One region of the Romboutsia sp. 1001285H_161024_C4 genome, then DNA from elsewhere that is predicted to be linked to it. Evidence: riboswitches for the same ligand, from Rfam matches in the RefSeq annotation. Region 1 holds a riboswitch; the other holds the start of a gene.
The links. Region 1 has a riboswitch for S-adenosylmethionine ahead of I1959_RS09820 (O-acetylhomoserine aminocarboxypropyltransferase/cysteine synthase family protein). Riboswitches for the same ligand answer to the same signal wherever they lie in the genome.
Positions count from the first base shown of each region.

Region 2: another riboswitch for S-adenosylmethionine. It lies ahead of I1959_RS10550 (Na+/H+ antiporter NhaC family protein); the one in region 1 lies ahead of I1959_RS09820 (O-acetylhomoserine aminocarboxypropyltransferase/cysteine synthase family protein).

Region 1 covers NZ_JADNAJ010000005.1:55,728-60,315, reverse strand. The annotation lists gene I1959_RS09830 (hypothetical protein) at 1-370, opposite strand, end outside; gene I1959_RS09825 (hypothetical protein) at 609-1,166, shown strand; SAM riboswitch class I at 1,349-1,452, shown strand; partial or broken gene I1959_RS09820 (O-acetylhomoserine aminocarboxypropyltransferase/cysteine synthase family protein) at 1,542-2,780, shown strand; gene I1959_RS09815 (homoserine O-acetyltransferase/O-succinyltransferase family protein) at 2,782-3,672, shown strand; gene I1959_RS09810 (EcsC family protein) at 3,808-4,588, shown strand, end outside.
Region 2 covers NZ_JADNAJ010000005.1:210,051-214,638, reverse strand. The annotation lists gene I1959_RS10570 (deoxycytidylate deaminase) at 119-655, shown strand; gene I1959_RS10565 (hypothetical protein) at 826-1,374, opposite strand; gene I1959_RS10560 (YtxH domain-containing protein) at 1,596-1,964, shown strand; gene I1959_RS10555 (hypothetical protein) at 1,985-2,320, shown strand; SAM riboswitch class I at 2,502-2,600, shown strand; gene I1959_RS10550 (Na+/H+ antiporter NhaC family protein) at 2,721-4,040, shown strand; gene I1959_RS10545 (hypothetical protein) at 4,098-4,241, shown strand; gene I1959_RS10540 (L,D-transpeptidase family protein) at 4,474-4,588, shown strand, end outside.

The DNA.
Region 1 (4,588 bases):
AAGTAAATGTAGTTGAGAGTATATTAGAGTATTCTTCAGGTTTTAATATATATTCATTAAAATAGTTTTTATCATCAAAATTTATAATTTCACTTAATATCTTGTCTATTGATATAAAATCGTAGTCATTGGTATAAACTCCAACATCAACTAAGTAAAGTGTTATTTCTTCATATCTATGAATGATTTTTTCTTCAAAAATTTTTCTTATCTTAAATATGTCTTTTTCTAATACGTTATATATTTCAGTTTTTATTATATCCTCAATATCCCTATTAGAATCTAATCTAGTTTTTATATAAAAGCTTCCATCACAAAGTAAAAACTTATCATTTTGATTTCTTATGATTATTCCAATATATTCATTCATAATATCACCACTCATTGAAAATTTATGTAAATTATAGCATATTAGTTGATATTATCAATATTAAAAAATTATAAATATGAATAAATTAATTTTATATATGTAAGCAAGCTTAAATGAATAAACATAAAAAAGTATTTGACAATTATAAATTTAGTCACTAAACTGTAAATATATATGTAAAGACACATGTAATATGAATTAAATATACTAAATTAAAAAATATATTTGGAGGAGAGATATGAGAACTAAAAATATTGTATTATCAGCACTTTTATGTGCAATGGGAATTATTATACCAATGTTTTCACCAATTAAAATAATATTAGAACCGGCATCTTTTACATTAGCTAGTCATATACCAATATTTATAGCTATGTTTATATCATCAAAGACTGCTCTATTTGTAACACTTGGAACTACAATAGGTTTTTTATTTGGTGGTTTCCCATTACCAATTGTAATTAGAGCACTAAGTCATTTATTATTTGTTAGTATTGGGTGTATTTACTTAAACAAAAATAGGGATCTTATAAAGAGTATAAAAAGTTCTTTAGGATATTCATTTGTTATAGGATTAATTCATGCTATTGGAGAAGTTTTAGTAATTATACCTTTTTATTTTTCATCAAACCTTTCGGAAGGATTTTATAATCAAGGTTTTTTAGTATCTGTTATAGGATTAATAGGAGTTGGAACTATAATACATAGTATGTTAGATTTCTCTTTAGCAGTTTATGTATGGAATATTCTACCTAAAGAGGTTAGAAATAAATATGTAGTAAAAACTCAAAACTAGACAAAATTTTATAGAATATAGTAATTTGGAATAATCAATAATTAAGCAAAAACGGTAAGTTATAGTATAAAATATTTTATGAACATATACATATAAATATATATATAAATTAATTTATTAAATTATAATTTCGATAATTATAATATATAATACTTATTAAATAATAAAAATAAGTAGAAAGTCTTTTATTAAGAATGGTGGAGGGACTGGCCCTATGAAGCCTGGCAACAGCTAACTTAGTTAGAATTGTGCTAAATCCTGCAGGAGTTTTCCTGAGAGATAAAAGGCATATTGATTTGTTGCGTTAATAAAAGGCTTCCTAGATAAAAGGGGGCTTTTTTTATGAAAAATTATAACAAGTAAACTTTATGTGTAAGAGGGGGATATAAACCAAATGTTGGGGAGCCTATGGTGTATCCTTTGGTTCAAAGTACAACCTTCAAATATGAAGATCCAGACTTAGTGGCAGATATATTTGATTTAAAAGCAGATGGCCATATGTATAGTAGAATAAGCAATCCAACAGTAGCAAATTTTGAAGAAAAAATAGCATATCTTGAAGGTGGCGTCGGAGCAGTTGCAGTTAGTTCAGGACAATCGGCGGTGCTTTTAGCTATTTTAAATATATGCAAAAGTGGAGACAATATAATATCAGTATCATCACTATATGGTGGAACTTATAATTTATTTAATATAACTCTTAGAAGTTTTGGAATAGAAACAAAATTTGTATCCAATAATGATGATAAAGAATATATACTATCCTTAGTAGATGAAAATACTAAAGCTATATATGGAGAAACTATAGGAAATCCAGGACTAGATATATTAGATTTTAAGAAATTAAGTGAAATAGCTAAAAAGGGGGATATTCCTTTTATAGTTGACAATACAGTAGCAAGCCCGTATTTATGTAATCCTATAAATTTTGGTGCAAATATAGTTATACATTCTACATCAAAATATATAGATGGTCATGCAGTGGCACTTGGAGGAATAGTTATTGATTGTGGTAATTTTAATTGGGATAATGGGAAATATCCATTATTAAGTGATGGAGATGTTAGTTGTCATGATATTAAATATGTTGAAGAATTTAGGAAAAGTGCATATATAACAAAGTTAAGAGCATCACTGCTTAGAGATTTAGGTAGCACAATGAGCCCTTTTAATCCATTTTTAAGTAATCTAGGATTGGAAACACTTCATCTTAGAATGAAAAAACATAGTCAAAATGCTTTAGTATTAGCAAAGTATTTAGAAAATCATGAAAAAGTAAGTTGGGTAAACTATCCATACTTAGAAAGTAGAGAAGATTATAAGAAAGTAAAAACTTACTTAAAAGGTGGAAGTGGAATATTAACATTTGGTATAAAAGGTGGAATAAATGAAGCTAAGACTTTTATAAAATCTTTAAAATTAGTAGATTTGGCAATACATCTTGGATTTAATAAAACATCAGTACTTCATCCTGCTAGTACTACTCATAGCCAGTTGTCTGATGAAGATAAGATAAAGTGTGGAGTTAGTTTAGAGATGATTAGAGTATCTGTTGGAATAGAAAATATAGATGACTTAATAAATGACTTTGATAGAGCACTTAAGGAAATATAATATGACTGTATATCTTTGTAAAAAAATAAATGGAGCCAAATTTGTAGATAATTGTATAATAGAAAGCAAAATTTATAATAAAAAGCTATATAGAAAATCTAGTTTAGGTAAGATCAGTCCTCATTATAAAACTATAGGTATATTAAATCTTATGCCTAATAAAGTAGAGACAGAAGCTCATTTATTAGAGTTATTTTCAAAAATGAATGAGGATATAAATATAAAGTTTATAAGGCTTAAAACGCATGTATACAAAAATTGTAATAGACTATATTTGATGAAAAATTATTATACCTTTGATGAAGTAAAAGATGATTTAGATGGACTTATAGTTACAGGAGCTCCTATTGAAAAAATAGATTTCAAACAGGTTAAATATATAGATGAATTAAATTATATATTTGATTATTCTATTAAAAATTTAAAAAGTATGTTAAGTATATGCTGGGGAGCGCAGGCTTGTTTAAATCATATATATGGAATAAACAAAGAGATACTCGATAAGAAGATATTTGGAGTATATAAACATAATATACTTTGTGATGATGAAATACTCAAAAATATAAATAATGGTTTTATATGTGCTCATTCTAGGCACACTATATTAAATAGGAAGGATTTAAAAAATTGTAAATCTATAAAAATACTATCGACAACAGATGAAGGTATAGAGCATATTATAAAAGGGAAGTACAATGACTATTATATATTTGGACATCATGAGTATGATAAAGAATGCTTGAAAAGAGAATATTTAAGGGATAGAAATAAAAAAATATATATAGATATACCTAAAAATTATTTTATTGAAGATGATATGAACAAAGGAATAAGTGTAGATTGGATGGAACACAGCATTAAGATATACAACAATTGGATTAATATAATTTAATAAGAAATTAAGCAAGCTAGTTAGATAACTAGCTTGTTTAGTTTGGAAAAATAAGTACATAGTAATATTAAAAATCTATATGTATAATAAATATATTATGTAAATAATTAATATAAATTTTAAATAGGTGAAAAAATGCAAAATTATAATGAGATTAAACTAAAAGAATTAAAAAAATGGAAAAAGAAAATACGAAAAAAACCATCTATAATAGATAAAGCATCAAAAGAAACTCAAAATAAAATAAATTCCGTTTTACCTCAAAAGTACCACGAAATATTAACTGTAGCTATAAAAAATATGACTAAAATGGTTTTATTTGGGTCTAAGTATACTACTAAAAAACCTATACTAGATATATCTTTAGAAGAAAGAGATAATCTAGCTCTTGAAAAGATAAAAATTTATAAGAGAACTGCTATGATAGAAGGTGCTGGAACAGGGGCAGGAGGCATATTTATAGGGCTTTGTGACTTTCCATTACTTCTTAGTATAAAAATAAAGCTTATTTATGAAATTGCTAGCATATATGGATTTGATACAAATGATTATAAAGAAAGATTATATATATTAAACATATTTCAGCTTGCTTTTTCAAGTAAAGAGCATGTAAACTATGTATTTGAAAATATGGAATGCTTTGATGATTTTAAACATAAGTTATCTGATGATATTAATGCATTTGATTGGAGAAGCTTTCAACAAGAGTATAGAGATTACATTGATTTAGCAAAGTTATTTCAGTTAGTGCCAGGAATAGGAGCTTTTGTTGGGGCATATGTAAACAATAAATTAGTAGATAAACTAGGTGAATATGCAATATATGCTTATCATATGAGAATATTAGATGATAAAGACCACGAGGCTAAGAAGGAAAACTTTATATATACAAAATATAAAAATTTTATTAATAAAA
Region 2 (4,588 bases), 150 kb from region 1:
AGAAAATAAAAAATAAGATTATAGATGCGGGTATAATGATTAGATTTAACTAAGGTTATAGGGATTTTGACATATAAAGATATTTATAAATAATAAATGAACAGAAGGAGCATATCATATGAGAAAATTATTTACAGAGTGGGCGATGGATATAGCCGAAGATAGTAAAGTTAGAAGTACGTGTGTTTCAAGACAAGTAGGAGCTGTAATTATAAAAGGAAAGCAAATTATAGCTACAGGTTATAATGGAAGTCCTGCTGGAACTATTCATTGTTCAGATATTGGCTATTGCGAGAGAAAAAAAAGAGGTATACCTTCAGGACAAGGTTTAGAACTATGTCGAGCTGGGCATGCTGAAGCAAATGCTATAATACAATGTGCTAAACATGGAATAAGCTGTGAAGGAGCTACATTGTATGCTACTACTCAACCTTGTGTATTTTGCTCAATATCTATTATTCAAGCAGGAATAAAAAAAGTAATATTTAAAGGAGAGTATCCTACAGGCTTAGGGCAGCAGCTATTTGAAGAAGCTGGAATAGAATACATTAAATATGAAGATGCATTAAAACAAGAGCAAGAAGAACAAGAAGCTAAACGTGAGAAAGAGAAGAAACGTGTTCAAGAATTCTTAAGTAAGCCAAGGAGCTATTAAAAGGCTAGGCTAAACAATTTAGCTTTTATAGAAAAATATATAATAATTCATTGTTTATTTATATTCAACAATGATTACTGTAAAAAGATATATTAAATATAAACAAAGCTACTTAACATATGTTAAGTAGCTTTGTTTATATTTAATAGTGTTGAGTTTAATATAATATTTTACCTTAAATACTTTCTATAGTAATATACAATCATAAAAAAAGCACCACATGAAGCATCTATTAAATCTATCATGGTATCTTTTAAACCGCCAGATTGCGTATTCATCTTAAATAAGACATCTAGTAAATATTCACATATTTCACAAATTGCTGATATGCCCATTGCAAAGAAGAAAAGAATCATACATATTAAAAGTTTATTATTTTTACTACTAATATTTTTTAGTATATTAAATCCAATTTTAACAGATATAAATCCAGACCAAAAATGAAGAAAATCATCATAAAATGGGATTATATCGTAAAGTCCATAACATGAACCTAGTAAAAAAGAAGATAATATAAAAATGTTTCCAATTATGTACAATGGGTAGTCAAGTATAGCTAAGTTTTTTAAATAAGCTTTAGTAAGCACAAAAGTAATTATAAGCGAAATTAAGCTAATTACGCTTTTTCCAAATTCTTTGTTAAATAGAAAAAATATTATAGATAAAATATAAATAATGTAAAGTAATATACTAAATTTCTTAATATCTTTATGTTTCATAGCAATTCCTACCTTCCATAATTATTATATTATTATGTGCATACGTATAAATAAAATGTAAGTTTAATTTATATAATTTAATTTAGCTGAAATATAAAAAAATAAATAGAAAAATAAATTATTTTGTTTTAAAACTTACTAATTTGGGTATATATGTATTAGAAATATTAGAAAAATAGTAAAAAATGGTATAATACAAATTAACAATAGGAGTGATGAGCATGAGTTTAGCAAAAAAAATAGAACAAAAGAAAAAAGCTAAAAAAGCAAAAGAAAGAAATAAAAAGATAAAAATAGCTACACTAGGTGTTGCAACAGGTGCTATAACAGGAATACTAGGTGGGGTTTTATTAGCTCCTAAGTCAGGAAAAGAAACTAGAGAAGATATAAAAAATACAGCTAAAGATATAAACACAAATGTAAGTGAAAAGGCTGCCAAAACAAAAGAAAAATTAACTACAAATGTAAATGAATCTAAGAGAAGAATAAAAGAGTATTTAGATAGTAAAAAGAAAGAAAATGAAGACGTAGTAGATACTAATGTTGTAGAATTATTACAAGCTCCACAAGAAGCTAAGGATAAAGAATAATTGCTATGGAGAATAACATTATGTACATAGATTTAAATGTAATATATATAATACTAGCATTATTAGGTATAGGTGCATTAATATTTTTAATAATAACTTTAAAAAATATTAATGAATTTATTAAAAATATCAATACAGTGGTATCAACAAATTCTGATGACATACATACAGTAGTAGGTAAATTACCTAATTTAGTTGATAATATCAGCGATATTAGTGAAAATGTAAAAGACGTTGCGGAAGTTGCAACAGATGTAACAGCAGATATAGTAGTGGCTAAAGAAAATGTAAAATCTAATGTTGAGATATTTACTGAAATATTAAATATATTAAAATCTGTATTTATTAATAAATAGTCATAAAAGTCATAATTAAATCATAATTTAATTATGACTTTTTTTATTTGCTAATATATCATAATAAATTAAGATGTATAAAAAATTAATATATATAATTTATAAGTAGATTTATTAGAATAATTAAAAAATAATATTGACAAAATTGTGAAAATTAACTATTATATAAATAATTAAATAATTCTTATCAAGAGTGGCGGAGGGACTGGCCCGACGAAGCCCAGCAACCAGTATTATTATACGGGTGCTAAATCCTGCAGCATAAGCTGAAAGATGAGAGTATAATTTTTGCTGTCAAAGCCTGAGTTATCTCAGGTTTTTTTTATTAAAAAATATCAGGTATATTTAAATAAATTAAAATTATACTCTTTAGAAGTTTTAATATAAAGGGAGGTATATTATGAAAGAAGAAGCAAAAAAAGGTAGTATATTAGGATTATTACCACTGGGTGTATTTTTAATAGTATTTTTAGGTAGCGGGGTAATAACTGGGGATTTTTATAAAATGCCAGCAATAGTAGCATTTATAATCGCAACTATAGTAGGATTTTCTCTTAATAGAAAAGTTAGTTTAGGAGAAAAGATAGAAGTATTTTGTAAAGGTGCAGGTAATATAGATATAATATCTATGATTATGATATTTATACTTGCAGGTTCTTTTTCAAGTGTAGCTAAGGCAATGGGAGGTGTTGACTCAACTGTTAATTTAAGTTTATCAATTCTTCCTCCTAATCTTTTAGTATCAGGGTTATTTGTAATAGGATGTTTTATATCTATATCTATGGGAACATCAATGGGAACAATAGCAGCACTTGGGCCAATAGGCATAGGAATTGCAGCTAAAACAGGAATACCAGCACCATTAGTAATAGGAGCTGTTGTAGGTGGAGCTATGTTTGGAGATAATTTATCTATGATATCAGACACTACAATAGCAGCAACCAAAACTCAAGGATGTGAATTAAAAGATAAATTTAGAGTAAATTTCTTAATAGTTTTACCAGCAGCTATTATAACTGCTATATTATTAGCTACTATAACATCAGGGTATAGTTTAGGTGGTAGCACAAGCTATAGATATGATTTTATAAAAGTTTTACCATATTTAGGAGTGTTATTAGGAGCTTTATGTGGAGTAAATGTATTTGTTTTACTTAGTTTTGGAGTAGTATTTGCAGGTGCAATAGGACTATTTACAAATTCATTTGGGTTATTTGGATTTATAGAAGCTATATCAGGTGGTATATCAGGAATGTATGAATTATGTCTACTTGTTATAATAATCGGAGGACTTGTAGAACTTATAAAATTAAATGGTGGAATAGACTTTATACTTAATTTTATAAGTAGTAAAATAAAAACTAAAAAAGGTGCAGAGTTTGGTATAGCAGCATTAGTAAGTATAGTAGATTTATGTACAGCAAACAACACTATAGCAATAGTAACAGCAGGGCCACTTGCAAAAGATATAGCTACAAAATTTGATATAGATAATAGAAAAACTGCAAGTATATTAGATATATTCTCATCTTGTTGGCAAGGCATAGTTCCATATGGTGCACAAGTATTAACAGCTGCAGGGATGGTAGGAATATCTCCTGTTGAATTAATTAAATATCTACATTATCCTTGGTTAATGTTAGCTTGTGGAATAATAGCTATAACATTTGGTATTCCAAACTTAAATAAAGTTAATAAAAGGAAAAAAGAAGTAGCTTAATGTAACTATAAAATTTTAGTTTCATATAATATAATAAAAGCAATACTGGAGGAGATTATGGCATTAGGTGACTATGATTTCTTAGTAGGAGTAGTATCGACTTTTATAATAACATCATCCTATGAAATATCAATATATACTATAAATCAAGCTCGATGTATAGTTAAATCATATAAGTATATGAAACATAATAATACTTAAAAAGTGAAGTTTTAAAACTTCACTTTTTTTACGCTTAAGGAAATTATGATATTTCAAAAATTAGTAGATAATTATTACAGTTAAGTAATACCAATCAGTTTAGCGAGTGTAAAAAATAAACTTAATATTTTTACATTCGTACAATAATAGTTAAATTAACTGAAATATCACATAAAGTTTATAATTAGCATAATTATAATAAATATTATTATGAGAAGGTGAAATATTATTTATGAATAGATACTATAGACAGATAGATTACAGCAAATTTGATAAAAATATGGAAGAGTTTGTAAATGAGAATCATATAAAAAGTGATACAGGCTATATTATAATTACATCTACTA